2 regions of the Brakhagea baltica genome follow, and region 2 is predicted to be linked to the other one. Evidence: riboswitches for the same ligand, from Rfam matches in the RefSeq annotation. Region 2 holds a riboswitch; the other holds the start of a gene.
The links. Region 2 has a riboswitch for cobalamin ahead of SH449x_RS02655 (ABC transporter substrate-binding protein). Riboswitches for the same ligand answer to the same signal wherever they lie in the genome.

Region 1 (16,389 bases), 340 kb from region 2:
TAAATCGTTCGGGAGACGAGCCAGTGACCGGTGGATGCACCGGAGGCGGGAGGCAACTCGGTGCGGGACTCGACGACTTCGCCGTGCTGGCCGTAGAGGGTTTGGGATCGTAGACCGTGTTCGTTGAACGTTTCGATGACTCGCCCAGCGTCGTCGTAATGGGCACCGGAGAAGGAGATGACCGTGCCAGCAGAGATTAGGCGAGAGGTTGGAGGTTGAATGCCAGACGTGACGATGTCGATGTTGAGCCCAACAAGTTGTTCGGTTCGTTCGACTTGTCCGAGTGTGTTGTAAACGGTATGGGTGCCGGTGATCTCTTCGGGATGGTTGGTAAAGACATCTTCGGTAAAGGAATCGGTGGAGTAGATGGCACGCCCTGCGGCGTCGTAAAGTGTTCTTGATAAGAACCAGACAGAGTTTCCATTTTCGTCGATGGATTCTTGGCGGTATTCGATTGCCAAGCCACGTCTGTCGTAAATTGTTTCCGAGTTGAGCCCGGTCGAATCGATTTGGGTCGAGCCACGATTGAGCGCATCATAGAGAACACGAGAAGTCTGACCACGAGGATCGATCGATACGTCGAGTTGTCCGTCTGGTCCCAGGACGGTGGTAGAACTAAGGGTTTTGTCTGGCAAGATGCCGTTAGGGTCGGTCCAAACATAGGAAGCCCCGATTTGGCGACCGACGGAATCATACTGCATGGAGCGCGAGTTGCCATCAGCGTCGGTCATCGCGATGATATCGCCAAAGGTGTTATAGACCATACTAGAGGTCGTGGAGGTCCCGACGCTCCAGTTGGATTGCGTCACGTGGGTAATGTTCCCAAACGAGTCGTAACCGAAGGTAGTGCTGTTACCCAAATGGTCGGTTGTGCCGACCAATTGATCGTCATGGAACGCAAAGGTTGTTGCATTGCCGAAGACATCGATGTTCTGTCGCGGGTAACCTTGATTGTCATAAATGGTTCGGGTGACATGGCCACGGGAATCGGTTTCGCTGGTCCGCTGGCCCCATTGGTTGAAGGTGAATTTCACGACCTGGTCATCGCCAGTCCCGGCAGCAATCTGCTCGGGGGTGTCCGGTTCGCCGACAATCGTGGTCATTCGGCTGGGGAGTCCCCGCTTTTGGTCGGAGTACTCGGTGAGGATCACGATACCTTGTTCGTCGACGCTGCGGGTAGGGTTGCCGTGCCGATCGAGCGAGACTTCGGTCGAGCCCGATGCTGACGTGCTAGCGACGGTGAGTTCAACGATGTCGTAGGCGATTTGAGCCGATTGCCCCTCTGCGTCGACCAGTTCGATCAAGCGACCTGTGTCGGGATCGAAGTTGGCTTGTACTGCAACCACCCCCAGAGGATCGGTGATTTGCGTAAGGTAATGAGCAGCGCCGGGGATTCCAGCAAAAGCAGGATTTTCTGCGAGGTTATAAGCGAACCGGATCGGCGTGGGATCGTTGCTCGGGTCCGCATCATTGAGGCGAGCGGTGGCGCGGCGGTCGTAGAAGCTAACTAGTTGCCCGGCGGCGTTGTACTCGTACAGGAGCGAATGCCCAGCGGGATCGGTAATTCGAGTGATGCGACCTCGCATGTCTCGTTCGAACAAGATGCTGCGCCCGCGATTGCTGTGCAGACCGTCGTAGTGCGGTTCGACTCGGTTACCATAGCGATCTTCTAACGAGACGGTCTTACCCGTTGTAGCGTTGACATTGTATTTGATACGACTCGGGAACGTGGTGACTTGGAATGCGTTGCCGAACTCGGGGTCTTGTGGGTTGTAGGTCGTGCCAAAGCCACTGAGGTATTCGTTACCGAGTTTTTTGAGGCCTCCAGCGGGAGCTTCAAGGCGATAGCTGTTCCCAGCGTCGGGAATAAAAAAGCTTTTCCAACTGAGGGGAATTCCGAACACGGATTGATCCGGAATCGCATGGAACGTGAATCCCTCCTCGGTTCCTTCTGGGGTGGTTACAAAGACGCGAGTCCCATCGACAAAGGCTCGGAAGCGACCGGAGCCTACTCCACCCAAGGTCGAAGCGTCTATCCGCACGGTCGCTTGCCGGATATCGAGCGACCAGCCATAACCAAAATCACCTGACGTTTGGGCATCGAGCGTATCGTATTTGCGAACAATAGTTATAGGAATTCCGGCAACAGGGATAGTGAGATCGTTAAAGGAGAGGGAAAAATTACCCAGCTTCAAGCGGCCTTCAACCTGGACGTAGGTGTCGCGGATCGTTTCATTGAATCCAGCATCTCGGGCGATGGCTCGGAGGATATAGGAACCATTTGGAAGATTGGTCGGGTCAAAAAGCCCGAGAGAGAGGTCGGTGACACTCGAGAGGGTAGAGCCGGCGGAAGCGACACGGGAGCCAAAGGGACGGAACGGAGCCGATCCATCGGCGGGTGCAAAGAAGAGTTGTACCGAGGTCAGGTCGTTTTCTGGATCGGTAACGGTAAGATGAACGTGGGTGGGGGCGGTGATGGAGGTGCCACCAGTTGGCTGAGTGAAATGGATTACTGGAGCTGCGTTGTTGGGATCCCGAACGAATACATCTAGGGTGGTCGTGGTGGTATTGCCTGCCCAATCAGAGGCAGCAGCGGTAACGACGTAACGCCCTGGGGTTTGGAACGTAAATTTGCTAAATCCTGCGGAGGAGATGGGTAAATTGGTATCGTTAACCCGAAGGGTTCGCTCAGCGATACCTACATCGTCGCTCGCGCGAACTTCGATGGACAGTTCGGTACCGACGTTGACAGATGTTTGAGGAACAATAATTTGCACCGATGGTGCCGAGATGTCTGGCTGGACAGTCAGTATCCAAGATTGTTCGATTGGGGTGGGAACACGGGAGTCGGTGAGTGAGACAGAGATAGAGTGCTGCCCGATGTTCGCTGCAGAGGTGGTCCAAGTGACTCGACGGGTTTGGGGATCGAAGACCAGACCGTTGGGTGCAGCGACGAGGGCAAGCGTGAGTGAGTCGAAGTCGGGGTCCGAGACCAGGACATCGTAGCGATAGACGGCTCCAGCGGTGATGGTGGTTGGGGGAATCGAGTCGTACTGAGGGGGGCGATTGGCCGTGCGGACTGGGAGGTTAAATTGATAATGTGCGGCATTGCCAGCGGGGTCACTGGCTGTGAGACGGACAGCATGAGAGGTATTGACCAGGGAGGCAGGTGGATTCCAAGTCACAATGCCGTCGGTGGCGTTGATGGTCAGACCGGCAGGTCCGGAGACGACGGTGTAGGTGATCGGATCACCTTCGGGGTCGGTGGCCGGAAATCGGCGGGAGTAAGTACTACCGATTTCAGCGACTCCGGGGGGAGTGTTTTCGAAGGCGGGTGGATCATTGGGACCAAAGGCATCGACACGGACATCGAACACTATTTGCGTGCCTGCACCTAAAGGATCAACGGCGGCAACGTGGAATCGGTAGGTGCCCTCGGTTTCGGGAGTCCAGGAAAGTACGCCGGTGGTTTCGTCGAGCGTAGCAGCGTGATTAGGGTAGTCGGGAACGAAGCGGAAGAAGATCTCATCCCCATCGGCATCGACTGCTGTAAATTTGGTTTCGTACGTTGTGCCGCGACGATGATGGACGGGCGGGTCACCTGCGATCAGGGCGGGGCTATTTCCGGATCGCGTGAGCAGTGTATAGGTGAAACGATCGGATGCACCGGCGGTATCGGTCACTTGGACAGTTATCGTTTGCGAACCGACATTACTGAAGGTGGGGCGATAGTCAACCAAGCCGCGTGAGTCGATGCGGACTCCCGATGGGGCATCGACCAGGGACCAGACGAGCGTATCGCCGTCGGGATCGAACGCGTCAAAGAGGGCTTGATAGGGGCGTCCCGCTGCTGCGTGCAGTAGAGCTGCTGGGGGAGGATTGTTGGATTCAAGAGAGTAGTCGGTACCGCGAACTTGAACGCTGGTAATAGACGGTGCGGTGTTGGCAGCCGAGTGTGCGACGTTGATGCGCCAGGAGGCTGAGTTAGAGCCACCTCGTCCGTCGCTGACCGAGACAGTCACGGAGTGAGGTTCGCCTCCCGTGGTGACTTGTTCGGAACTGGGTGTCCAGCGGAGTATGCCCTCGTTGGTCACGGTCAGGCCTTTGGGACCGGAGACGAGAGTAAAGGTTAATGGATCGGCATCGGGGTCGGTGGCGGGGACTTGCCACAGGTATTCGCTGCCGAGTTGGAGTCGGTTGCGCGGGGCACCGGTGATTTGGGGTGGCTGGTTGTTGCCTGTATCGATGACTAGGAGGTCAAAAGTTTGCTGGTCGCGGGCACCGAGGTTGTCGGTGGCGAAGACTGTCAGGGTAAAGCTACCTGGAGTGGTTGGAGTCCAGGCAAGGAGTCCGCTGGTGGGATCGATGCTGAGTCCATCGCGCGGCACGGCGGAGAAACGAATGGTATCACTGGGGTTGGGATCGACAGCGGTTATGTTGTAAGAGAGAGATTGGCCCAGTTCGAGGCGAGTGGGTGGGGTACTAGTGATTCGGGGAGGGGCGTTGGCGAGGACGGGAAGGCTGAAACTTTGGGAGATGGAGGCCCCAAGCGGATCCGAAACGGTGACGATAAAGGGGAACTGTCCAGCAGAGGTAGGAGTCCAAGAGAGGAGTCCGGTGGCGTCAATGCTGGCCCCCCGGGTAAGGGAATCGGCATCGAGAGAATAGGTCAAGGGATCGCCATCGGGATCAGTCGCGATCACAGGGTAACGATAAGCAAGGTTACGGACGGCGGGTCCGAGTGGCGTGCTGGTGATCTCGGGGGGCCGATTGGGTTGTCCGGTCGGGAGAATTTGTAATGTAAAGGACTGCGTAAAGGTGCCGCCGGTGGAATCGGTTGCGGTGATGGCGATGTTGACCGGTTCGGTGCGATTAGGTGTCCACTGAAGGAGAGCAGCTGCGGTGCATTCGCTTGTTCCGGCGGGGCAAGATTGCGAAACTAGGGTGAGGCCACGAGCAAGCGCGATCTCGTCGAGTGTGAGGGAGATGGTATCATCAGGGTTGGGATCGGTGGCGATGACGAGGTATTCGTAGGGTTGGCCAACGCGAGCCGGACTTGTAGGGGTGCTGACGATGCGTGGGGGAGCGGCATCGGAGACCGGGAGGAGGAATTCTTGGTAGGCGACTCCGCCGCGCCCGTCGTTGGCGGAAACGACAAAACGATAGGCACCGTTGGCTAGAGGAGTCCAGGCGAGGAGCCCGGACTGCGGATCGATCGTGGCACCGGTGGGAGATTGGTTGGGGAGGAGACCAAAGGTGATAGCGTCCCCGTTTGGGTCGGTAGCCGTGACGGGATAGGTCCAGAGGAGTCCCGGGACCGCAGGCCCGGAGGGGTGGCTGGTGATGGTGGGTGGATCGTTGGTTTGCGAGACAAAGAGTCGGTAGCTTTGAAAGGCCAAACCACCTCGTCCGTCGGAAACGCGCAGGAGTATATCGTGCTCCCCTAGGTCTGCTGAAGTGGGATTCCAGGCGACAACACCGGTTTCGGGGTCGACGACTAGACCATAGGGAGCAACGATCGCGGAATACGAGAGTGGATCTAAATCGAGGTCTTCGGCGAGGATTTGGTAGCGGTAAGGGCGGTCGACGACGGCGAAGTCGATAGGAGTGGAGAGAATATTAGGTTGACGATTGGGGGTGACTGTCGGGGGGGAGATTTCGACAAGCCAAATTTGTTGATCGCTACCACCTTTCGCGTCTGTCACTCGAATTGTGACCGCGTGCAGGCCGATTTGGTTGATGGTAGGAGTCCAAGAAATCTTGCCAGAAAGAGGATCGATCTGGAGACCTCGTGGGATTGCGGTGCCACCGGCTGCAGGACCGATGATTCCGAAACGGAGTTGGTCGCCGGAATCGAGGTCGAAGGCACGAGCTGTGATTTCGATCGGTTGCCCCGCGGGAACCACCATAGGGGGAAACGGGGCTAGGATAGGCGGATTGTTTTCTGCACGAACATCTCCGACGGTAACTGTCCACGTCTGTGTATCAGTTGCTCCCCAAGGGTCACTAGCCTGAAGTGTGAATTCGTAATGGCCGGGTGCGGACGGCCGCCAGCGAAGTTTGCCAGTATCAGGATCGAACGAGGCACCGTGGGTTTCGCCGATCAGTTCCAAGGTGACGGGGTCGTCATCTGGATCGATGGCTGCGGAATTGTATGCATAGCGATCGTTGATGGCGACAGGGATGGAACCGACGGTTTCACCGGCACCAGGTCGAACGAATTGCAGGTCGAACACATAAGCCTGACCATCTCCTAGAAACTCGGTTTCAAAGGGAACGATAGAGCCAGGACGAACACCGAATTGGATACCGGTGAGGTTGGTAAATCCGTTAGTGAAATCGGTAGCCAACAAGTCGACGTTGGTAGGAGCGTTTCGTACAGCAGATTCGATGGCAGCGACAACACCTGCGGAGAGGGAGTTCGGGTCGTCGGTGATTTGAAAGTAGAGAGGTTCGCCAGGGAGTATGGAGCTGTTCGGAATATTGTTGGCGAGGGGCTGATCACTCGAGTTGATAGCTCCAGTGAGTCGCGAGATCGCCTCTAAGGTTTGACGAGGTGCTGCGGAGATTGACGCATTTGTACCGAGTCCGACGACGAGAGCACCTTGAAGGAGCAGTGCATCGATCGCTTGTTGGATCGTAGCACCTCGTCCTCCAGGAGTGTTATCGCGAGAGAAAGAGGAGAGCTCGGAGAGAGGGATTTCCAGGCCGTTGATACCGACGATGCTCGTCGCTCCATCAGCCTGGTAAGCCGTGCCGGTATCGGTTGCGGCGAGGATAATTGGGATAGCACCTGGGCGGAAGCCCGCTCCCCCTCGGGTGCCTGGGCCGAATGGGACAAATTCGTCGTTTTGATTACCGTTGTTACCAGATGAGATCGCTTGTGTGTAAGTGTTTTGCAAGGGTTGGCGGGCTACGGTGAAGCCGAAAGGCTGAGAACCTGTGGACGAACCAAATCCACCCGGAGACACCGTGATGCGGTGTGCGCCGGGGGATAGCAAAATGGGACGGGAGAGGAAGGGGCGTTGATTGTTAGGGTCATATCCCTCAATGGATTCGAACCAGTTCGACCCACCTTGGGCAATGAAACTCCAGTCGGTAGAGCCACTGGTGCGTGTCACTGTAACATAGGACCAGTCGTCAAGCTGAATTTCGAAATCTTCTCTGGGATGTTCAGTAGAGACTGTTCCGAAAATCGGTATGTCAAAATCAATCGAGATGGGTGTCGGATAAGATACGGTCGAACCAACCCCATTCGGCGTGATCATCAGGCTAATGTCTTGCTGGCTGGAGTAGCCTGCCCAGAAGGTCGGTTGCAGACCGAATTGGTGGATTGGATCGCTGTTAGAACCGGGATTACTACTCGAACTCGGATATTGGAATACGATCAAACCGTGAGCGTCAAGGGTGATTTCGGGAGCGGGGACTAGTCGAAAACGCTCGCCAGGGGTGCCATCGATTCGCACCCAGTGCATTTGGTTCGCTTGAACAGAGAAGCTTGATGGGTTGCCTATGGCTGCGGTTGAGGAAGACTGAATAGGGAAAATTGAAGGAATAAATCGAATCGGGTTGGTTGGGTTGCGACCGCGAATGGTCAAAGTATAGGAATCGGCTGCGAGAATATGCTGTTGGTCCCGTGGATGGAGTGTGCTACCGTCGAAACCGTGACCAGAACCGCTAATGGGGACTCGTGTGTTTATGAAGTCCGAAAAGACATAGCCAGAAGAATCGGTGAGTTCCCAAATCACCGATTCGGACGCGGATATGGCATCGAACGAAACGAAACTGGGGGAAGCGAGAGTAAATGTGTACTCTCGCCAGACATCGGATGGGTTTGCATCGAGGGTTGTTTCGACGTCAAACGAGAGGGGTTGGGAGATGGGCGCGAAAGTTGTTCGCCGAACAGTACCAGGTTCAGAAAGATTATTTGCGACGAGGAGGTACTCGCCATCAAGAGAACTCATATCGATGATTGAGGCACCCGGTTCAAAGGTGCGAACGAGGCGATCTTGAGGGTTGAGCAAAAACCATTGTCCCATTCCTCCGTTAGTCGACGTTTCGATTTGGAAGAACTCGCCTTCGGTTAGGTTGAATCGGTAGGCTCGGTTCGCGAGAGTATTGGCTGGAACATCAAGAGTTACATTGAGGGGCAACTCGACTGCTTGAGGGCGTTGTTGACTGAAGTTAATGGAAATGAACGGCGGGACGTCGCCTGAATTGCCTGGTGTTGTTTGAGTGCGTACCGCACCTACAGGACCACTTTCGAGGAGATTACCATTGTTGTTGCCGTCGAAACCTACCCCCGTGGCGACTTGAAAGAGGGCTTCGATCAGGGATTCTGGACCATCACCTCCACTTCCTGGAGCTGTCCGATTCAAGGCGGAAACGATCCACTCGTTCATGTCAGGCCAATCGACGGGTAGAATCGGTTGGTTAAGAATGAATGGACGGTCCAATGTTGAGGTGAATTGCCATGGGTGACCGTAGTCCTCAAACCGTCCAACACCGAATCCGAAATCGACGTCGGGCAATGACGTCTGCAGCTGCGTTATAACCTGAGGGAACACGTTGGCCAGAATGGGGCCCTGGCTGGCGAAGCTACCCGTATCGTCTAAGAGGAGAAAAACGTCGACTTTAGGGAGAGTCCTGGGGATCTGGACGGTGACGGGTATATTGGCTAATTCCCCCGGTGCAAGATCTAGTTCGATCATTGAAGGTGTAACGATACCTGAGGCTTGGCCTAGGAGACCGGCGATATCGAATTCGAATTGGGGAGTCGTTACGATCACCGGGGGGCGATTGTTGGGATTGGGATGGACGTAGATTTCGTAACTTTGAATCGCGACTCCCCCACGTCCATCGTCAACTTGCAAGGAGACTGGGACAAACTGACCAATGTGTTGCGGAGCAGGTGTCCAAGATACATTGCCAGCCGGGTTGCCTGGATCGCCCGAATGTGCAGGCCCCCGTTCCATTCGCATACCATCGGGACCGGCCAGGATCGAATAAGTTAGCCGGTCTAAGTCTGGATCGTTGGCTCGTGATGCGTATGTGTAGGGAGAACCCACATAGGCGTCCACGACTGACATGGTGACGAAGACGGGAGGCCGGTTAAGACCACTGCTCGATACGCTGATAGTGTAGATTTGTGTATCGTAGGCTCCCCACGGATCGGTGGTGCGGAGCGTGACGAGATGACTGCCCTGTTGGGAGGCGGTCGGTGTCCATGTCACTTGACCGGTTGCCGCATCGACTGCCAAGCCGCTAGGTCCCGAGATGAGAGCATATTGCAATACATCGAGGTCTGGGTCAATCGCTTGACTGTTATAAACATAGGCGTTGCCGAGTGCGACCGTAGTGACAGGAATTGAGGTAAATCGAGGCGGACGGTTAATAGTACCGAGGACTTGGATTCGGTAGTCAAATCGTTCGAGGGTTGACTGGTGGAACTCCAATGGAAAGCGGATCGATTGGCCGGGCTCCCAAGCGGTCTCGACGGCATTGGCAAAAATGTTTCCTGGGGCCAAAGCAGGTGTGGCATCAAAGAACGGTGAACCGGCGAGAGCGGCGACGGCCGGATCGATAAAGCGACTCGTATCCCATGGAAGAATGCCCGCATATCCAGTGAGGGACGCGGTCAATGATTCGATCTGATCGACCGTTATGAGCACCGGGCCTCGAATCGCTTGTTGGGATTGGTTGGTGAGGGTGAGACCCGCGATGACGGTTTGCGTATCGGTATCGTAGGCGGTCCAATCGTACTGAATTGCAATCGAAGGAGTGATCTGGCTCAAGTGTCGCCAATCGTCCGATTGGAAAGCGCGAACAGAGCCATCTAGAGTACCGGGGAAAGGACGATCGGTGGAGAAACTGGCAGCGACGCGTTTAGACCCAGGTATTTGGGTGACATGCGGGAGGAACGAAACGCGTGTGCTGTTGTCGGAGTCGTTATTGACCAAACGGAGAACAAGATCTCCCGTGAATCCGTCTGGCAGATGAGACACATCGATAGTGAGTCGACCTCCTATATCGGCTGGGCCAATGTCGGTGATCTCATAATGGGTGCCTGAAGCGACAAGCGTGGTTTGCGAGTCGGTCTGGTTGAATAGGGCATCTCGATCCGGTGCGATCGAGCCCACCACCGGGCGACCCGCAGAGTCTAACAAGGCAACTTCAAACGCATCTCGCATGCGGCGACGATCTGTTCGATCGAAGTTAAGACGAGAAAACGTAGTTTCTAAATGGGAGATACCAGCGGCGAGCGTTATAGGAAAACGATGTTCGGTAACGAAGCGATCGCCTTCAACGATTTCGAGCCAATCGGAGAGGACGGTAATCGTAAAGCTCTTTTCATCAAAGAGACTCGGGGAGCCATCATCGGTTACGCGGACAGTTATTGGGAAAGTGGTTTCCGAGAGGACCGATGGGGCGGTCCAGCGGAACAGGCCAGTTGTGGGATCAATCGAGGCGCCTGCCGGTGCACCGGGGCGCAATGAGTAGGTTAGGCGATTGGTGGGGATATCGGGATCGGATGCGGAAGTTTGTAAGGTGAGAGTTTGACCTGGAGTGAGCGTGGTGTTGGAAATTGGAGAGAGGATGGGCGGCCGGTTGACTTCGTGGACCGAGATCGTAAAGGATCGAATTGCAAAAGCACTAGCAGAGTCGGTAACACGGACCGTGACACCGTAGGTGCCTGGACCGTCCACTTCGGTGGGAGTCCAAGACAGTAGGCCTGTATTCGGATTGATTGAGAGGCTGGGAGGAGCAGCATCCAGGGAAAAGGTTAGGGTGTCGTTTGCAAGGTTGGGGTCTCCCGCAATGACTTGAAGGACGAAAAGGGTTTCCTCGGGATGAGCTTGATTGGGAATAAACGAGATAAAAGGAGCGGCGTTGGAAGTGACAGGTGGACTCAGGGTAAGATCGACAATCGCATCGTCAAATCCGCGATCCCCGATGATGGGAAGATTGGAAACAGGAGCGTGTTGCTCCCAGCCTATACGTAGTCGGTTTTCGGCCAGTGATAAAACGCGTAAGTGCGATTCAGGTGAACCATTGCTAGTCGCAGACTGAAGAACATAAACACGGACATGGGATGCAGCGGGAAGCGAGAGTTGAGTCGTGAGATCAAAAACATCGCTGCGCGAATAGAGAACGCGGCGGGATGCTGATCTCCAAACGGCCTGGGGGTATTCCGGGTGGTCAGGAAGAAGTCCATTAACGCGGCCTTGTTGGTCATCGACCACGAAAATCCCCATCTCATTGAACTCTCGTTTTCGTACGGTGAGTTGAGCTTCGATGTTGACTATTTGATTTTGGGAGCCCGGCAGGTGAGCGAGCGGAACGCTGATAAATCCAGCGGGAGCGACTTCGGAGTCACCAGGATTAGGAAATACGAAACTACCGGATGCGCCGGAGTTAATTGCATTAATAACGCGAAGGACATCGAGGGGTGTGAGTTGGGAATCACCATCGACATCGTAGTAATAATCAAGAGGGTTGATCCGGATAGGAAGTGGTCCCGATCCGAACGCGTTGATACGATTGATGAGAACGAGGGCATCGAGGGGCGACAGGGTTTGATCATTGTCGACATCGAGGGGGCGTGCAGGGTTTTGCCATGGGGAGTAGAGAACGCGTCGATCTTCGAGTTGTTCGAGAAGAATGGAGCGGGTTCTGGCTCGATTCTTGTTAAGGGAACGGCGCTTTTTAAGAATTCGCATGGGAGTGTGTCGTGAAATCAGGTCATGAAGAGAATGACGAGGCTGAGTCCAGTCTCAAATCGAACGTTTGAGTTTAACGGTTGTAAGGGCTGAATGTTGTGCGATGTGCGCAAAACCAGAAAAAAGTGATCAACCGGAAAAAGCGTCGAATTCGGAGAAAGCAAAAAATCGAGAATAACTGTCAGTGACGTAAACAGTTAAAACAGGAATCAAATCCATGAGATTTATTAATATTATTCTCTCAGGGGTGGCTGGTTTTTGCTCGATTGGCTTTGGTCCACGAGTGGACGCCCAGGTTACTTTCTCGCTCTCGGATGCATCGTTCGCAGATACTACAGAAGAGAGCTCGGGATTAGCAACTTTCGATCCGGCCCCCTCGACGGAAATCTTATTGACTGATGAGGATCCCAGTTATTCCCAAGGATCAATTGAGCGGCTTGTTCTGGACAAAGAGAACTTGAGATCCTTACGTTTTAAGGACCGAACCCCCGCCATGATCGGCGATTTTTTTGGTGGGTCCCATTGGCGATTCGGTGCGAATTCGGTAATCGATCGGGCGTTTATCGTCGCGGATGATTTGGATGTGCCGCTAGTATTACCAGGGGCCGGCAGCGTGTTGTCGATCAGCGAGACAGGGCCGATCGGTATCTTTAGTGGCAGCGTAACCAAGATCCAGGAGCTTCAAGCTCTATTGCGAGCGGGACAACCACTGTCAGGTGTAAACTTAATCGGAACACTCCCCGACGATGCTACCTTAACGACCGCATTGACGGTCGGAGATATCCAGTCGCAACTGGGGAACGCTGTGTTGCCGTACACCATCATTGCTTTGGCTCCTCCGCCTGCGGCTTATGATGCGGCTGTCAATGCAATCTTCTCAGCCAATAATGCCTTGCCTGGAACTACGGTTTACTTGGCGCCTTCATCAGGTGCATTCACTCAAGGAGGTGTCAACTCCATCAATGGTGGCGATGATTTGGATGCCTACTACTTCTACGAGTACCGAATGCGAGTTGATACTCGGCTCATCGATGCCGCAAGTGGCGGCGTCGGGCGTGTCAAAATCGCCGAGGGCGGAACAGTGTTGCCACAGACTCGAACGTTCCTGCATTATGGACATTTTCATAATGTGGCTTATGGAAACACTCGTGTTGCACTGAACCGATTCACCCCAGGCTTTGAAAGAGCTTTTGCGGATGGGTTGTTCTCCGTCGAAGTGCGAGCACCAATCGCTGCTGACGCGCGGGCTCTTAGCACTTGGGATGGTGATCGTATGAACGCCAGCGGCGAAGTGCGATTCGGAAATCTCACGACCTATCTCAAGACCCTGCTCTTCGATCGAGGCCCTCTCGCCGTATCGGCTGGATTGGGTATCGCGGCTCCGACGGCAAGCGATCTGCGGGTTCGACTGCCTGATGATACTGAAGTGCTGCGAGTCGCGAACGATGCGGTCCACTTGCACCCGTTCGCAGGCGCGTTGTTCACACCCAACGAGCGATTCTTCGCTCATGGATTCTTGCAATGGGATCTCGCAGCCGGTAGTAACCGAGTTCTTCTGGCCGGTGACAACAACATGATGACCGCAGGAAGAATGAACGATCCTAATCACTTGCTCGTGAGCGTCGGCTTGGGGACATGGCTGTACAAAAGCCAGGCCCGCCGCGGGCTGACCGGCGTTATCCCAATGCTCGAGGTTCATCACGCCAACTCGATCGACCGGGGCCAAGCCATGATCTCTGGCCCGATCGAGGTGGGGAATTATTCCGGCACAATGAGCATGACCAGTGTCGTGGCCGGAACGACTTTCGAGTATTCGCGACGAACCCATCTCACCTTGGGCTATGGAACCGCACTGACCAACGGCGAAGGACGGCAATACGACGGAGCCTTTCGCGCCTCGCTACAGCGAGGCTGGTAGCTTACTCCCGTTTTTGGTCGCTAGTCCCCAACTCCTCGCGAACTTTGTGCACTATCGTGGCGATTCTGTGTAACGCATTTTTCGTCTGCGCCATACCCAAAGTGAGCCAGCCACTGCGATCAAGGCTAAACTTGACGGCTCAGGGACAGCGGCGAAACGAAGATTATCGAGTGCGACATAAGCGGGAGTGTTCATGCCCCAAGCTCCCACGTCACTAGACGAAAAGGAGAGTCTCACAGATCGAACGATTCCCAGGGAGGTCAAACTGAGATTGGTCCACTCGTCGATAATGTAATCCAAGCTGTTGTCAGCGAACCGGAAATCCGCCAAATAGAAATCGACGCTGCCCGTCGTACTGCCAGTTGCATTGACGTCCGAGAATCCCGTAAAAGTAACACGGAACCAATCGGGATCGTTACCCGTTAGACCTCCGAACTGTTTGGAAAACGAGTCGCCGTCTCGCATGGACAATGCCGTATAAGTTGTATTCGTCACCGACATGGAAATGAGTCGGCTACTCTCGGGCATGTTAAAGAATGAATTCGCCCCCCCAAAAGCGACCGCATAATTTGAGGAGCCGTTCGCGCCGGCTCCTGGATTTGCCGATGCAAAAGCCGCATATTGATTTCCGAATCCAGATGTGGTCTTGTCCACAACATTGCTGTAGGCGAATCCGCTCCACGAGCCCCAGTTTGGATTGTAGCTGTTGTTAAAGAAGACACCGCCACTCGTCCAACCACCAGCCGCGTCGGCACCGTTGTAAAAACTGTTCTGGGATAAACTTAACTCTTCAAAACCAACAAGCACGTCTGCGTGGCAGCGGGGCAGCGACCAAAAACTCGAAATGCCGAACAACAATAGAAACAAAACTCTCATGAACTAAATCCTCAGGTTTAAAAAACAAAAATTCAACAAACGTTCCCTCGTTACGGAAACCAACTAAGCAATATGACTAACGGCCTTCGTTGCTTTCTCGTGCAGTCCGTCGCCGCAGCCTGCGAACGAGCAATGTGGCGGTGGACGGGAGGAACAAGCCACAACAGAGCAGTGGCACAACAACGAAATTAACCAGCAGAGATCGCATCTTGAATCCCGATCTGCGCACGAACTCGCCGAAGACTCGCGTCAACGCACGAGCCAAACGACAAAGGAGTCGATTCTAGCAGTTCCAAGTAAGTGTGATATAGACTCCAGCAGCTTTTACCGAATCCCCTCAGCCTGATCGACTTGCGAAGCATTCTCGGGAGCATGGTTGAAAAAGCAACTGCGACGAATGCTCCAATCCAAGAGAGCACGAAATCGTCTAACCCGAGGTAGGTCTTCTGACTCACTGCCGTATCGCCTGCTCACAGCCTTCTCATCCTTTTGCTCCGACGGTGCCGAAAGGCACCAAATCGGAAGGACAATGGCTCATTCGTTAGAAAGGAGCGACGATTGCGATTCTTTCGAAATCGCAGGCAGCACACAGCGGCCGGACCGTCCCGGAATTGTCTCTAAAAAGAGACGCACCGGAGTTCCCTGTTCATCCCGTTAGTTGCTAACGTGGATCACCTCAGGTCTGCGTACTTTAACGGTCTGGTAAATCATGTCAACTAACAAGACGGCAAAAATCGAGAATGCAGAATCGGAACCACTGTGAACTTTGCCAATGCGATTCCTTCGCTCAGTGGTTTACTTTGCAACCTCAATAGTCGCTGATGATCTCGCCTCCCTTGCGGGAGAGTAAGGCAGCAAACGTAACAACATCGATTTGCTCGTTCACGAAGCGAGCTGCACCATCGGCCATCAAGAAATTCGCACCACCTCGATGGTAGCTATGAAACTCCTGCCCAAAATCACAAAAATCTCCACGGCGACTTTTGAAAGGTGGGGCGCACGAATCCCAATGGGATCCGAGCTTGACCTTTGCATTCAGTGGAGAACTTTGGTCGAAGACATTTTTGTGACCAATCCATATCGAGTGCCTCCCCTCGGGGGCTTCGCCAATGACGATTGTTTGTGAGCTTCCGTCGAGGATATCCGTTACGCTGATCTGCTTTTCATGTCCAAAAAGCATCACGCCTCGACCGACTCCATCTTGGATTCCCAAATCGGAATAGTTGTTCTGGCAATTCCTTCGTGGAAAACATCGCATCGATCTTTCGCCGTAGTTGCCGCCGTAGTCCGTTCTGCCGAACAACACACTGGAACTGAGATCGTCTCCATTGGGTCGATAAAGTTCTGTTTGTGTGGCTGACGGGCATAGATAGGTTGAAACAAGCTTGGCTCCACCCGAGTGATTCACTGGATCGATGTACGGTACGCCGACGTCGATCTCCATATAGAGGGGCAATTGCTCGATGTAAGGTAGCGAGGCAGCTCCCCAGCTCGCTCTCCACCGTGCCCGTACGGTGGGATTGGTAAGGCTTACTGCTCCAGCACCCCCTACTGGAAACCTACGATAGCTACCATGATAGTTGTGAATCGCGAGCCCAATCTGTTTTAGGTTGTTCACGCATTGCATACGCCTGGCTGCTTCGCGAATTGCCTGAACCGCTGGCAATAGCAGCCCGAAGAGGACGCCGATGATCGCAATGACAACTAGCAATTCGACCAGCGTAAATCCAGATTTTAAACGCTCGGGCTGCAATCGCTCTCTAGCGTTCTTCAATATTTCGGCCTGGGTTTTGCGGTCCCCAACAGACCATTCTGCTATCTCGCTTCTCGTGCGACCACAACCGACGCAATAGGAATCCCCTGTGAGTCGACAAA
Region 2 (16,389 bases):
TGCTGGGTCACGTTGGATGGTAAATTTCTTGCAGAAGGAGCATTCAGGCCAAGAATCAATCTTAACTTCCAATCCGCTCCGGTTGGTTATCACGAACTTTGCATTGGAGTCAAATCGGGGGATGCTGTAGAGCACACATACCAGCAAACTCTATGGGTCAAGCTGATCGAGGGAAGCAGTGACGATGATTCACGAGATTGGAGCTGTCCAGAGGAGTTTTCCTCCTACGAGAAGTCCGAAATCCTAGTCGAACTAACGGGCAACATACCAAGTGGCGAAATTCAGGTTTGGAATCGGTCCGAGCTGGTTGCTACCATCCCAAGTGATGCCAAAGCGATTCCTTTTTCGTTGGTACAATTCGGCATGGGCCCCGTTGAACTGCAACTCAGGCAGCGCGAGTCCGACGGTACTTTCGTCAACTATCGGTCCCGTATCATCAACATACTCCCCTGAGACGGCGCGCTTTACTCCGAAAGCCAATTCGCAACATCCATCGCGAAGTAGGTCAGTATCGCGTTAGCCCCTGCTCGGCGAAACGCCAGCATGCTTTCCAGGACGACCGCTCGCTCGTTAAGTGCGTTGGCCTGTGCTGCGAATTTGAGCATGGCATATTCGCCTGAAACTTGATAGACCGCCACCGGGACGTCGAACGAATCCTTGAGCCGACGAACGATGTCCAAGTAGGGCATGCCAGGTTTCACCATGACAATATCGGCCCCTTCCTGAATATCGAGCGCGACTTCCCGGATCGCTTCGTCGGAGTTGGCGGGGTTCATTTGATACGATTTCTTATCGCCGCTCGCAAGATTCTTAGCAGAGCCAACGGCATCGCGAAAGGGACCATAATAAGCAGATGCATATTTGGCTGCATAAGACATGATCCCAACTTGCTGAAAACCGTTCGCGTCGAGAGCATCTCGGATAGCCCCAATCCGGCCATCCATCATGTCGGATGGGGCAATAATCGTCGCCCCGGCTCGAGCTTGATTGACCGCCTGTTCGCACAGAATCTGAACCGTTTCGTCATTGGCGACATATCCGTCGATGAGTAAGCCATCTTGGCCGTGACTAGTGTAAGGATCCAAAGCGACATCGCACACTAGACCGATTGCATCGTTGGTCGCCTCACGGATTGCCCGCGTCGCGCGGCAAATCAAATTGTCGGGTGCAACGGCATGCCGTCCATCCTCCGACTTCTTCTCCTGCGGGGTGACAGGAAAAATGGCAATCGCCCCGATCCCCAGCGAAGCCGCCTGCCGCGATGCCTCGACCGCTAGGTCGATCGACATGCGGTTGACACCCGGCATGGTAGCGATCGGCTCAGTCCGATTCTCTCCTTCGATAACAAAAATTGGCCAGATCAAGTTACTGGCTACCAGATGGGTTTCTTGAAGCATGTTACGGACCCAACCCCATCTCCGGTTTCTTCGTAGGCGGGTACGCGGGAAAGATCCAGTAGCGACTGGAGGATTTGGTTCGTTTGAAAGCATGGTATTTCGTCGCAGTTTCTCTGCCGCCCCCTCGCATCGCTCGAAAGGATCGACAATTTGTTGTAAACTAAGTCTAGGCGGTGTGCGGCAACCGGTTCGATGTCGATCACCGACCTGGTCAAATCCACGTGGCGTCGCGTCCATCACACACTTCACGTACCTACAAAAACTTTAGCATTCAACCATGAATCCCAAAACACTACCGCAGACGCTTCGAGACATTTTTCTCCGCAAAAACGCGATGCTCGTCAAAGGCTCATTGCTGGTGGGTGGAGCTTGCTCCGTCTTGTTCACGGGCTGCGAACCATACTCCATGCAACCGCTCCAGTTCGAACCGAACTACCTTTATGCCAAGTCGTTAGAGCTGGACCCAGATGTCGACGTCCCTACAACTTTGGACGAGCCACTCAAAGATACCAACGCATTGCTAGAACTCTGGTTTGGTTCTCTGGACGAACCCAAACTGCCTCCATTGTTTGAGGATGAAGACGAGGACTACACCGAACTCTTGTCTCTCGACCTTTTGAAGATGGCGGCGGGCCCGCCCCTCGAGAGCCTGGAGCCAGGGGAGACTGGTTTGTATCGCCAACTGTGTGCGTCTTGCCACGGTGAGAGTGGACAAGGACGTGGGCCGGTAGCAGCTTCGCAGAATCCTTACCCACGCGAATTTCGACATGGTTGGTTCAAATATAAAACGACCGAACGGCTTGATAAGCCAACCAAGGCTGACATTGCACGGCTTCTTCGCCAAGGACTCGCGGATTCACAAATGCCCCGGTTCTCAAATCTTACTGAGAAGCAGATCGACGCGTTGGTTGACTATGTTATTTTCCTTGCGATTCGAGGCGAGTTTGAACGCTCCCTGCTCGTAACGGGAGTCAACGATTTAGAACTAGATACGGAAAGAATCTTCATTTCAGAGCCTGAGTCGCAATTAACCGCTGAGCAAAAGGAAAAGGTCGAGGAGCAGCTGGAAACCGCCTCTGATCTGTTAGGCCGTGTCGCGAGAAAGTGGACTAGGTCTCAAAGAGGTGAGATCGAAATCGAAAGACCCGCTTTTCCATTAGTGGGAACCGAGACCGATGAGAATAAGGAGGAGTTGCTCGCGTCGATCGAGAAAGGAAAGCAGCTATTCATCGGTGACGTCGCTGCCTGTGCGAAATGTCACGGGACTAACGCTGATGGCAATGGAATTCAAGCTCCCGATTTCGACGATTGGACCAAGGACTGGACGGCTCGCATTCGCATCAACCCCACCGATTCTAAGTCTCTCATGCCACTTATGGCACGTGGCGGGTTGAAGCCCCAGGCACTCAAGCCTAGAAATCTGCTGGAAGGGCACTTCCGCGGTGGTCGCGAACCGGAAGATCTGTACCGACGAATCACCCAAGGGATACCTCACTCGACCATGCCTGCCGCCGCCATGGCTGCAAGCGAGGGAGCAGTGGGACTGACCACCGATGATATCTGGCATTTGGTCAACTTTATTCTGAGTGTTGCAGACAAACCGACTTACGCTGAGGTTGTCAGCAACTAATCCGAGGATAGTATCGGCGTGACCGTGGTAAGGGCGGGCGAATGTGCGACAAGATTGGGAATGCTCGAAATGGGAACATTCGCCTGCCATACCAACAAATTTGGTGAGCACAAACCTCGGAGGAGTACATGCTGACACATTTCGCCTCTGCTCTTTCATTGTTATTTCGAATGGCTCGATTGCAAAAGGCTCCATTCAGAGGGGCTATGATGTCGACTGCTATGTTCTGCATTGCGTTGCTAGGTTGCTACAGTGCCCATGCTGTAGATGCGGATGACGTTTCGCATGTTGTTCCCTATGTTTTGAACGCTGATTATCAGCTTGTGGAACCCGGCGTAGCACCTCGCAGCTTGGCTCCTCATCTCGATTTGAGCACGACTAACCATGATGAGTTTCGCGCTTCGCTCTGGCAAATTCGCCTGTTGCCTCGAGCAGTGGGCTCCGTAATTCATACTGACATAGCATCAGCAAACATCGAGCTGTTGTTTCCGACAGCCGGGCTGGTTTCGCTACATTGGAACTCGGGTAGCCATGGTATGCCATCTGACTTCCAGCCGCACGTTACCAAACTAGATACAAATGAGGAGCATCGCTTCGAATCGATTGGAGGGCGATCTTCTGATGGTGTTATGCCCTATTTTCATTTGGCAGATGGGCATGGCGGATTCATGTTTGCCATAGGATGGCCGGGAGATTGGCAGTGCAGCATTGCTCGAACCACGAACGATGCGTCGCCATTGACGAAGCTGCGGATTACGGCCGGTTTAAAGCACTCGAACTTGCGAGCCAGCAACCGCCAAGTACTCGCTCTCCCCTCAATACTCACAATGACTTACCAAGGTAGCCCGATCGATGGTACCAATCAGTTTCGTCGGCTGATGCTAAATCATCTTACGCCCAAGCATCAGTCTCCACTCGATTTAATGCCTGTTGCGGCTAGTGTGCATGGGATGATTGGTTTCAATGATACGAATGAAGAAAACATATCAGACTTGCTGAAGCATATTGCATTGCAAAAGTTGTGCGTGGATACCTTCTGGATCGATGCGGGTTGGAATACGGGTGGCTTTCCTGGTGGTCAAGGCAATATGGGGCATGACTCAAATAGATTCCCTCGAGGGCTATCAGAGATCGGCAAGCTAGCGAAACAAAGCCAGCTTCGATTCTTACTTTGGTTTGAGCCGGAACGTGTGATGAGGAATACTCAGCTTCAACGTGATCGCCCTGAATGGTTATTGAGCCCGTCGCGTACAACGGAAGAATTTCGCTACTTCGAGAACGATGGATTCTTTCTATTAAACCTCGCTAACATAGATGCACGCAACTGGATGCTCGAGCATATCTCAAGTCAAATCACCGAATGGCAGGTTGATATTTACCGACAGGATGCAAATATAGCCCCCGCCTTCTTTTGGCACACAGACCGTGCTCCCGAAGATGCCGCGATACTGGAGGTCGAGTACATCAACGGGCTGTATCAGTTCTTGGATCAACTACAAGCTAAGCATCCCAAGCTGATCATTGACGGCTGTGCAGCGGGAGGAAGAAGATTAGATTTTGAGTCGCTGCGGCGCAGTGTGATGTTATGGAGAAGCGACAGCTGCTGGGACAATCCAGAATATCCACGAAACGTTCAAGCTATGGCAATGGGCCTATCTTTTTGGTTGCCGTTGCATGGGTTAGGTGCAGCATCGTCGGCCGCAGTCGCACTGCGAAGTGGGACTGGGAGTTGCGGGTCATTTGCGATCAACTACCGAGATGTAGATTCGATCGCAAAACTGCGGCAGCATCTTGCACGTTATCATACTGTCCGTAATCTCTATCACGAAGATTTTTACCCTCTTACCGATTGGACGTTAGATTCGACTCAGCCGCTGGCGTACCAGTATCACGATGTAAGTACAGGTTCTGGAATCGTTCAGCTTTTTCGAGATGCCAATGAGGTGGCCGCACCGTTTAGGATTAAATGGCGAGGTCTGAGCGAGGACAAGATGTATTTGGTCAAAGATTGGGACGGAGGGGGTGATCGTAGAGTGACCGGAGCGCAGTTGATGATTCAAGGTCTTGAAATCCCAGCGGGAAAACGCGGTGCGGAGGTCGTCGAGTACAGTCTATTCGGACAGGATTAAGCTCGCGGAAATTGGTGCCTTCCTCGCACTCTGCGGGCTAGGAGCGTTGAATCGGGGGCCCGGGTCTAAGGGAGATACTTCCCGTGGCTCGTTACGACTATAAAAGTGGAGGATTCACAGCTAGGTTGTAAACTGTACCCGATCAACCGATGATCACTCGGGATGCGGAGCAAAGCCATCCCGTTTGGGGGCACGATCGATTCCATCGCTCCGGTAGGGATGGAATGCATTTAATTTTCTTCCCGATGAAATTATCGAGAGAGCCAAGTTGGACCGGGCTATGTTCCATCGGAGTATTGGGCTGCAACATGGCCGGACGCACCTGATCCGGCCCTAGTGTATGCTCTGTTGTCTCGGTTGCAGCGTCGACAATGCCGGCACAAGCAGGCATCGTCGAGACCTCCTTAATCCACTGAGAATCGTAGGTGGCGACCTCGATTAGGCCAACTTAAATCGACAGTCCCCAAGCTAGCGGGATTTGCTTGCGAACCAGCAAGCGTGAAACTGGTAGTTTTCATCTACCGCTCGCCTTAGCTGACGCAGACCGATAGCGATATACTGTTAAGTTCATGTGCCTCCGAGCTTATGGCTCAACAATGATCTCACCACCGTTTCGTGTTCCCAGGCTTCGCCAAGTGGTTAGATCGATGTTTTGATCAATGATTCGGACCGAACCGTCGGCCAAAGCCGCATTGACCAGACCGGTGTGGTAGCTCCGGGACGTGATAACAGCCACGGTTGCGACCGTGCCACTGGTTCCTTCTTGTTGCGAGGTGTAATCAATATCGATTCCCTCAGGGCACAGATTCGACATCATAGCTAGTGGCAGCTTACCGTTTGGCCCCAAAGCTGTGGTGAAGCCGTGGTGGTGGACCCGACCATCAGGCCACTCCGTATGACCATTGGGGCGGCACCAACCGAACGAACTCGGTATCCGTGAGAGAACGGACGCATGGTCAGCTGCCGGAACCATATTTCCGCCTATGACAGGGACGTTTCTCCCGTAGTACTGACGAGCCTTGACCTCGGAGATGAGCAGTGTATTACTCATTCCGTCCGTAATATCCCGGGTACCTGTTCTGGAGTTAGGGCCAAAGACACCATCCCCTGATTGCCTAGTGACAGGATCGAAGACCATCCAGGAGCCGAAATTGAACCCGTAGGTAGTGGGAAAAAGCGGGCTAGCTAGCTTGGGGCTAACATCACGAGGGGTGTTCGAATTTGGGTCTGAAGGGCACGCAAAAACAGGTATTTTTAGCCCTGCAATGATAGCCTGATCATCCCATGCAAGGTTCAAATCCACTTGTTGATAGAGTTGGGCTTGCTCGAGATAAGGAAGGATTCTGCCGTGAATGGACCACGTCCCATTGGTATTGGCAGCCACCAGTGACTGAATAATTCCCCCGGGAGGAAATCGTCGATTAGCCGATTCGTAATTGTGAATTGCCAGGGCCAGTTGCTTCAGATTGTTCTGGCACGACATCCTCCGAGCGGCCTCTCTTGCGGCCTGAACGGCTGGCAATAGCAAGCCAACAAGCACCCCTATAATCGCTATAACCACTAACAACTCGATGAGGGTAAACGCGTTGCGACGCTCGAGATCTATGAATCTTGATTTGCTCACTGTTAACCCCATAAATTTTCCAATTAGACTAGAACCTGCAAAAATTCGTATAAAACTTTCAAACCTCCCCCCTTATTAGGCTGCAAGCCGTTGGGAGAAGGTAGGTTAAATCATTTAATACCTGAAAACGGGATACGCAAAGGATGTGCCACTTCCCACAAAAGATGTGCCACTGTCCATTCAGCCCCCAAAAAGCCTGGAATGTGGGGCATTTACAGTAGCAACTAAAGGCCCTTGGCTAATCCTTGCCCATGCGTGGACAAAATTTGAATAGATCGGTCGTTAACAGTGCTCCCTACTAGACTTTCGCTTCGCATGCAGTTGCTGATGCCAATGTTAATTGGCTCGGTCCTTGCCGCGACTGGCATCGCGATCGCCGCATACCGCATGGCAATCGAGCGAGCTGCAACCGAAATGGAGGAGCGGTACCAATCCATCAAGAGAGTCATGACCGAGACTAGTTTTCCGCTTACCGGTAACGTCTTACAAATTTTGTCCAAGCTCACCGATGCCCATTGGATAAAAATGGATGCGGAGGGTAAGGTCCTAGAGAACGCGGCTCCCAACGAGGAATCGATCGCGTCCTTTCCGGTCAGTGAACAAGTCTCCTTGGTCGAGCTAATCGGGACCGATGAGCATGGCGTGCCCGTGCGTGCTGAAATCCAGGGACATTTCTATCAGGCGATGATAGTCAGCGAGATTGGTCAGCGGTCCGTGTCGGTTGGCTCCCCCTCCGGTAGGTTAGTCGTGTTGTTCGACGATAAGCAGCGGTCAGAGATTGTCTACTATGCTATCGTGCCCCCTTTGCTGACAGGGCTTGTGACCATCGTGTTACTGAGTTCACTCAGTTTCTTCATCTCGCACAGGCTTGTAAAAAGAATTGCCACATTGAAAAAGGAGGTTGGGCACATTGCCAAGGGGCGATTCGAGTTTACTCTTCCCGACGACTCATCTGACGAGATTGGTCAGTTGGGTAAATCGATAAAATCGATGACAGAACAACTGGAGCATATGTGGCAAATTCTACGTCAAACTCATTCCGAACAAGTTATCGAACACCTGGCCGGCGGCTTAGCACATAATCTTCGTAACACATTGACTGGTGCGAGGCTGGCTGTCGAGTTTGCTCAGCGTGAACAGACAGGTGCATCAACGTGTTCAAACGAGCAAGCCGAAAATCCTGCCGCCGAGCTTGAGCCCCCCCCTCTGGCGATCGCTATCGAACAGATGAAACAAGCGGAGAATTACATCCAAAGATTGCTTGCTATGGTAAAGGGCAAGCAGTTGATGGTGAGAGAAGCTTACCTCAAGGAATGCTTGGAGGGTTTAAGGACAGGACTCTTGGGAGCCGCCTCACATCGGTCCATCCGACTAGATTGGCAGATGACCGAATTGATCAATCAGCAGTACGTCAAGGATGCAGAAGCTCTCGTCTCGGCCGTGAGCAACCTCGTTTGGAACGCAATGGAAGCAGGGGATCAAGTCCACGTTGCTGTTTCCTTGTTAGGGGCAGAGCATTACTGTATTATCAGAGTTTCGGACAACGGTCCTGGTCCATCAGTGGAATTGCAGGACAAGATCTTCGAACCTTTCATAAGCTCTAAATCGGAAGGAATGGGGCTTGGGCTACCGCTAGTCAAGCAGGCCGCCGATTCCTTAAAGGGCGACGTGAAGTGGTATCGTAAAGACGACAGCACCGTTTTTGAACTCCGATTCCCTGTGAGTTAGCATGAACAGCCAAATCGGCGAATCCAAAGTATGGAATGTTCTAGTCGTCGACGATGAACCTACTATCTGCTGGGGATTGGAGAAAATCCTTTCTCGAGAGGGATTCCGCGTCTTCTCAGCCGGTTCCGCTGAGAAGGGCTTGGATATTGCTCGTTCGCATCGGTTCGATCTGGTCTTGCTCGACGTCCGATTGCCAGGAATGAGCGGAGTGGAGTCGCTGAGTTTGTTTCAAGCCGCCACAAACCAGGCTCCTGTCATTGTCATGTCCGCTTTTGGGGATTTGGCTATTGCAGTTCAAGTTGTAAAACAGGGGGCGGTGGATTATCTACACAAACCGTTTGGGACGGACGACGTCCTCAATGTTTGCAAGAAGGCTTTGCGTATTGTTGAGCAGAACAAGCGAACCGAGCATGACTCCCCTGCCAAAAAATCTAGCGAGACAGTTTCCAGGCCCCATTCGCAGGAACTCATCGGACATTCCGCTGCCATGCAGGCTGTTTTTCGACAAATAGCTCTCGTCGCCGACAGCGATTTGTCAATCCTCATTACCGGCGAGACCGGGACGGGAAAGGAACTCGTGGCATCAGCTATTCATAGATACAGCCATAGAAGTGACAAACCGTTCGTGCCGGTTGCGCCTGTTACCTTTAATCCATCGCTGCTGGAAAGCGAACTGTTCGGTCATGTCAAGGGAGCGTTTACCGACGCGATGGACAATCGCGCGGGACTATTCGAGGTAGCCAGCGGAGGTACCATCCTACTCGATGAGATTGGGGATCTGCCGTTGAGTCTGCAAGTCAAACTGTTGCGTGTACTCGAACAACGGCAGTACTCGCGAGTTGGCGAGATACGTAGCCGTCCCTGTGATATTCGCTTCTTGTCCGCAACGCACCATGATTTACAGAGTGCTGCTAAAGAAGGGCGTTTTCGACAGGATCTGATCTATCGCTTAAGTGGCGCGGAGATTCGGCTCCCCTCATTGAGAGAACGACCTGATGATATAGAACCGTTGGCTGTTCATTTCCTCTCGAGAGTTGGCTATCCAAATCCAAAAGCATCGATTCCAGATAACGTAATACACCATTTGCGGTCATGGCATTGGCCTGGCAACATACGTGAACTTCGCAATACGATCGAACGAGCTGCAGTTTTAGCAAGAGGTCGTCCATTGGATATCAGTGATTTCACGTTTCTTGAATTGCAAAACCCAGCGATGCAAGGAGCAGACCAAGCGATGGAAGCGGTCCTAAATTGGGCAAGGCAATGGATTCTCACAAACCGTCAATCCACAAATGAGCAAAATGATGTCGATGCGGCAACTGGGGAAGAGTCCATCAAGGCGGGGAATCTTTACGAAGAATATTTAGGTTTCGTGGAGCCACCTCTACTCAAAGCCGTTCTCGAAAGCGTCGATGGCAACCGTTCCGCGGCGGCAGAAGTGCTTGGCATGCATCGCACCACGCTGCGCGAGCGACTGAGACGATATCAACTAGACTGAGGCTGATTACTTCAAATGGAAATGGATTTCTTGGAGGATTCCCACTGGAGCAAGCTCGTCGATTCTTAAGATTGCACCTAAAATGATACGGTAGCGTTTCTGTAGAAAGTGAAGCCTCGCACCAAGGAACACCGTATGCCGTCTCCTTTTCCTGGAATGAATCCGTACTTAGAACAGCCTTCGGTTTGGGAGGATTTTCACACCGCTTTCGCGGCGCAGATTCGAGACGTGCTCGCAGCCCAAGTTCGCCCGAACTTTATGGTCAAGCTGGAGGAACGAGTCTTTATTCACGAACCGTCCGGGGGGGAAAGACGCAAGCAGCTCGGCAGGCCGGATATCGCATTGCTGGAAGATGTCGATATAGAACGCCATGCGTTTGTCGAGATTCATGATCGTCAGAATCGAGAACTCGTGACCATGATCGAAATCTTTAGCCCATCCAATAAAAGGTACGGCCCGTACCGCGATCAGCATATCATGAAGCGAACCTCGTTGATGTTCAGTACTGCGTCGCTGGTAGAGATCGATCTGCTGCGAGGTGGCCCTAGGTTTCCACTGAACGATTTACCTCCGAGCGATTATTTTGTCGCGATCTATCGCAAGCCCCTGCTTCCCCAGGTGGAAGCGTGGCCGATTGGAATTAGAAACCAGCTACCTGTTATTCCCATTCCGCTCAAGGGTGAGTTTCCGGATGCGTCGCTGGATCTACAAGCGGTATTGCATCGAGTCTACGATGCCGCCGGTTACGAGGATTACATCTATGAGTCGAGCCCAGAGCCTCCGCTCGAGGGTCCTGACCTCGCCTGGGCTCAGTCGATACTAGGCACGAAAAATTCCGCGAGTTAAGGTACCGAGCTCCGACCACAAGGCACGAAAATGTTACTCATCAACGATGCGTGCGAGCAGGCGGTCTCCCGTACAAAAGGACTCGTTGCCTCGTCCACTACGAGAGGCTCCCGAATGCATTGGGAGGGGGTATAGGACCGCGACTCACCAGCATGAACGGGGGGATCGCCGTCAGGAATTGGAATCGTTTGACGAAGAGGCTTTGTTGGGTTAGTCTCTCGTTCAATGACTTAGGTTCTCGTGTCGCTTGTTGCGATCGGGATGAAAAGGGAAAACGGTGCAAATCCGTTGCGGGCCCGCCGCTGTAATCGGCTACGAAATTCGCAATCTGACCACTTCGGAATTCTTTTCAAGAATCCGAGGGAAGGTGCGAAAGACGGTAATGCCGAGAGCCAGAAGACCTGCCTAAATAGTCCAAACTGTTGACGAATCGTTCCTCGTGGACTGGGAACGGCAACGAGACAAGAGCTATGGCAAGATTGCCAACCGTGGGTCGATTATCTCGCCTCACGGGCCACCATGGGATGGTGAGCCAAGCAAGAAATTCTATGCCGATACACATTAGCTTGAGAACCATCACCTCCTTGGTTGCTTTTTGGCTGCTGTGTGGTCTTTTCGCAGGATGCGAGATGCCACTCACAGATTCGCAATCAAAAGACCCGCTAGACGACGCTGCGAAATCGTCCCTTCCGTCGGAGACTCAGAATCGGGTTTTTCGAGATCGGTTGGGCCGCAGTGTCTCAATACCGAATATTCCCAAAAGAATCGTATCTCTATCCCCCGCTACGACCGAATTGCTTTTTGCGTTGGATCTGGGGGGATCGCTTGTGGGGGCAACCCAGAGTTGCGATTACCCACCAGAGGCTTTGTCGATCCCCCGGATTGGAACTGGTCCGCTCGAAGGGATCAGTCGCGAAGCTATTGTTGCACAAAATCCTGACTTAATTCTCTGCAAAGCCGATACTCACGGCTCACTGACGGAGACATTCGAAGCCCTGAAGATCCCAATTCTTGGATTGGGGGCTGAGAATTTGCAAGAGCTTTACGATGAAACGATCCTCCTAGGCTCGATCATGAATCGAGCCACAGAGGCGGATGCGTTCGTTAGGAGTATGCAGGAAAGGCTACAAGCCATCGTGGCCAGGATTCCGAAATCGGAGCAACGTCCATCCCCAAAAGTCTTCTACGAAGTGTGGGATGAGCCACTCATGACAATCAATGGTGAGACCTTTATCGGTGAACTGTTAGAGATTGCTGGGGCCCAAAACATATTTGCCGATACGCCTATTCGGTATACGCGAATTAGTCTTGAGGAAGTCATCGCCAGGGATCCTGAGATCGTTTTATGCCCGACATCTCATGATCGCCCTGTCGAGCTGAATTCGGTGCTTCAACGACCTAGATGGCAAACCATCCAAGCGATCCGAGACCGGCGAGTCTACCTGGTCAATGGAGATCATATTTCTCGATGTGGCCCTCGGTTGCTGGAGGCCTTAGATCAGATCGTATCGCTCCTCCATTCTACAGAGGAAGAGCGGCCGTAATGTGGCAGCTAGAATTCTATGCATCATAGAAAACTCTCTCTGTTGGGATGGTCTATTATTGCGTTGACTTGCATAACAATCATGTTTGCAAGCACGCTGATCGGCGCTGTCACTTTGCCCTTTGATCAGTTAGTACGCTTTTTGCTGGGACAAGACTCAACGCTTTCGGAGCAGCAACAGTTCATCTTCTGGAATTTGCGACTGCCCCGGGTATTGAACGCAGCAGTAGTGGGTGGGGCACTCGGAGCAGCGGGAGTCGGCTTTCAAGGTTTGTTTCGAAACGTGTTGGCCGACCCCTACATCATCGGTGCATCAAGTGGCGCGGCTCTCGGTGTGGCACTTACGATCGCCGCAGGAGCTTCCTGGGGGGCGTTTGGTCTTTCATCGACTGCCGTGGGGGCCATGCTCGGTTCGCTGTTGGTTGTAAGTCTCGTATTTGTAATAGGCAGCTTGGCCTCAAACATGTCGTCGCTCACCCTGCTTCTAGCTGGAGTAGCGATCAGCAGTTTTTGCAGTTCGATGGTGTCGCTACTTTTATTTTTAAAATACCAGAAAGCTGTCGCCGTACTTTCTTGGTTGATGGGATCGATGGCGGATTCGGATTGGTATAGCCTCAGAATGTCTCTCGGGCTGGCGATAATTGGGATTGTGATGCTTGCGTTAAGTACTCGTGCTTTGGATGCCTTTTTGCTGGGAGATGTTTCCGCACAGAGCTTGGGGCTGAACCTTTACGTCTTTCGTGCTTTAATTGTTGTTGGAGCGAGCTTAGCTACTGCTGCTGCCGTTTCTACCGCAGGGATCATCGGCTTTGTCGGCTTGATTGCACCGCAGATTGGTCGGCTTCTCGTCGGCCCACGCCATGGCTCGCTCTTGTTCTGTAGCATTCTCATTGGTGGAACGTTGATGGTGGTGGCAGACATGATTGCTAGGACGGTATTGGCACCGACAGAGCTTCCCGTTGGCATCCTCACCGCCATGTTGGGCTGTCCGTTTTTTCTGTTTCTTATTCTGAAACGGAAAGGGGGGCGTGGGATGCCGCCTGAAGAGGTTCAGTCATGAGTGCACATCTCGATCTGCTTCGCATTGAGAATTTGAGTGTTTCCTTTAGGAAGACTGTGGTGTTCCAAAACATCAACATGAGTCTTCAACGAGGCGAGTGGGTAACTCTACTAGGTGCAAACGGCGCAGGTAAAACGACCTTGTTGCGCACCATACTCGGCCACTTTCGACCTATAAGTGGAAACGTCCATGTACAAGGACAATCGATCAATCAACTTTCGCGACGCAAACTTGCTCAACTCGTTGCGTTGATGCCTCAATTTGAACAGCGCGGGGCTGGTTTAACGGTTCACGATGTTGTCGCACTTGGTCGCATACCTCATCGGGGCTGGTTTTTACCACTGACCCGCGAAGACTACCAAATGATCCAGGAAGCCATGGAGGCATCCTGCATCTGGGAGCTGCGCGATCAGAAGGTTGAGGAACTTTCGGGAGGGGAATGGCGACGCATGTTGCTCGCGCGCAGTATAGCTCAAAATGCAACATTGCTGTTGCTCGATGAACCAACGGCGGGATTGGATCTTAAGTATCAAGTGGAATGCTTGAGGCATATCCGCTATCTTGTCGACCAACGCGGAACAGCCGTGCTTGTCTCACTTCACGATTTGAATCAAGCCTCAGCATTTTCGGACAAAGTCCTCATTCTCGGCAATCGTGGTCTTTTGGCCTTTGGGAAACCGAGCCAGGTACTGAGACCGGAAATCTTGCGAGTAGCTTTTGGGACGAACATCCGAGAGCACATACCGTCCGATGGCGGCGGTTCCATACTTCAGCCCGTTTTTGTTGAATCTCGATCGGAATGAATGGCTTGCCGAGGAGCATGAGTTGGTAGGAATGCTTGAAGTTTGCGTTCAAAGTGAAGAGGAATTGGTGATCGCAGAAGCAGCGGGAGCGCAGCGGATTGAGCTGTGCAGTCAGCTTGATGTAGGCGGGGTGACACCGCCGATCGAGGTGATCAGACAGTGCGTTGCAACGGCTCGAGTCCCGGTCGTTGTTCTGGTACGCAATCGGCCCGGTGACTTTTGCTTTAGTGATGATGAGAAACAACGAATGCTAGAGCAAGCGGAGCAAATCGTTTCCCTGGGGGTGCATGGAATTGCGGCAGGTTGCTTGACTAAAGAGGGGGATATAGATACTCCTTTTCTTGCGAAAATGAGATTGTTGTGTCACTCGTGTCAGTTGGTGTTTCATCGTGCATTTGATGAAATCGCGGACAAAGTTCGAGGGGTCGAAATTCTTAACGATCTGGGTGTGGATCGCATTCTGACAAGCGGTGGCGCGGGTGATGCCACGCACTATCTCCCGACGCTTCGTGAGCTGCAACACTTTTGTTTGGGCCGTGTCGAATTACTACCAGCAGGTGGGATTCGCTCGAAGAACCTGGCCGAGTTGCTTGCTGAAACTCAATGCACTCAAATTCATGCTTCCTTTAGAACAAACGCATCAGCAGAAAGCCACGGTCCTGATCCGAACGAGATCAAGAAAGCCATATCCATCCTTAATATGTTTATGCAGAAAACGGAGAGGCTGAATAGTCGGCGAAGTTAACGCTGGGTTTAACAAGCTTAGCTCAGGTGCAAAATGGAAACCTCGGGAGGGCACCCCCATCGCAATGGGTGGATGCCGGCCATCCCACGACTAACATGCATCAGAGTGCCATCCCGATAAAAGACACCCGATGCGTATTTGCTGCCATGCATACTCGGCGAAACAAGCGGACCAACCAAGGGGAATCGGATTTGCCCTCCATGAGTGTGACCACACAGCAATAGAGAACAACCTCGCTCGATGCCCCAAGTGAATTGGTCCGGTGAATGGGAAATCCCAAGTCGCCATGCACCGGCTTTCAGCTCTGGATCACTGTCGGTTTTGCGATCGAACCACGGTCGCTCGTTGCCCAAAATCTGGATCTCCAGTGCGCCGAGATGCGCAATTTGCGTTCGCTCGCCAGCATCCTGCCAACCTAATTTCGAAAGGCTCACACACACCTGCAGAGGATCAGTCAATCGTCTATCGTGATTACCCAGGACGAAGTAACAACCTTTCCGTGCCGCAAGCTGTTCGAAGAGTAGGGGAATGTCCTGAATGTTCTCGTCGTAGTCGACTATATCACCCGACAGCACGATCAAATCAGCAGCTTGCGCCATGATCCAATCAAAAGCGCGCTTGTAGAACTCATGAGAAAGCTGCCCAGTCAAATGGACATCCGACAAATGAGCAATCTTGAAGCCTTTGAGCTCCTCAGGCAGATGATCCAATACAAGCGTCTTGTGATTGGTATCGGTCCAGGCGATCTCGTTGCGAGGTAGCTTACCAAGCAGCTTGGTGGACTTCTTGGAGTAAGGCTCGCTGCTAAGTGTGTTTGGTCTCCATGTCTCTTCAGATGCAACATAGAACCGGTCCTTGGCCATGACAAATTGAGGCCGGATCGCAATCCACATTGGTGTGAAAATGATCGTAACCGCCGACATCAGAACCATGTATGTTTGCGTCGCGAAATGAAGATCGAGAAATGTCAGAATCTCTCTGGCTGGGACGGCTTGACTTAATCTCCACCACTCGAGGGCAAAGAAGACGATCGGCAAAGTACATCCGACGAGGATGTGAATTTTCTCGCAGGTTTTTAAGAGCTTGCGATTCCAACCTTGCGCGTTGAGGCGATTAAAACCTCCAATGATGATATAGGCCTGTCCGGCTAGCGTGGTCGCGATCAATGCGAAGAGGAACAAACTTCTGCCCCGATCAAGGGAGTAACTTGGGAGGATTCAAAGAAGGCGATTAAGCTGATGGCGGGAGCGTCTGAGTTGATTCGGACGGCGTTGACTCGGTCTGCGTTGATTCGGGCGGTTGCGGAGGTGTGGCGATCAGTTCTGGGTCGGGCTTGTAGTCGAGCAGAGTCTCAGAAACCGAGAGGAGTTGGTCCAGGCGGAACGG

Region 1: it holds a riboswitch for cobalamin, as region 2 does, so the genes downstream of both, SH449x_RS04080 (hypothetical protein) here and SH449x_RS02655 (ABC transporter substrate-binding protein) in region 2, are expected to answer to the same signal.

What each region holds. Positions count from the first base shown of each region.
Region 1 is NZ_CP197409.1:1,010,159-1,026,547, forward strand. It holds gene SH449x_RS04065 (putative Ig domain-containing protein) at 1-11,720, opposite strand, end outside; gene SH449x_RS04070 (hypothetical protein) at 11,938-13,638, shown strand; gene SH449x_RS04075 (DUF4465 domain-containing protein) at 13,690-14,514, opposite strand; gene SH449x_RS04080 (hypothetical protein) at 14,703-14,969, opposite strand; cobalamin riboswitch at 14,934-15,208, opposite strand; gene SH449x_RS04085 (DUF1559 family PulG-like putative transporter) at 15,323-16,389, opposite strand, start outside.
Region 2 is NZ_CP197409.1:674,483-690,871, forward strand. It holds gene SH449x_RS02615 (hypothetical protein) at 1-453, shown strand, start outside; gene hemB (porphobilinogen synthase) at 465-1,490, opposite strand; gene SH449x_RS02625 (cytochrome c) at 1,675-3,027, shown strand; gene SH449x_RS02630 (alpha-galactosidase) at 3,198-5,156, shown strand; gene SH449x_RS02635 (DUF1559 family PulG-like putative transporter) at 5,740-6,780, opposite strand; gene SH449x_RS02640 (sensor histidine kinase) at 7,108-8,508, shown strand; gene SH449x_RS02645 (sigma-54-dependent transcriptional regulator) at 8,510-10,006, shown strand; gene SH449x_RS02650 (DUF4058 family protein) at 10,142-10,852, shown strand; cobalamin riboswitch at 11,068-11,275, shown strand; gene SH449x_RS02655 (ABC transporter substrate-binding protein) at 11,401-12,396, shown strand; gene SH449x_RS02660 (FecCD family ABC transporter permease) at 12,478-13,455, shown strand; gene SH449x_RS02665 (ABC transporter ATP-binding protein) at 13,452-14,258, shown strand; gene SH449x_RS02670 (copper homeostasis protein CutC) at 14,290-15,003, shown strand; gene SH449x_RS02675 (metallophosphoesterase) at 15,021-16,184, opposite strand; gene SH449x_RS02680 (response regulator) at 16,234-16,389, opposite strand, start outside.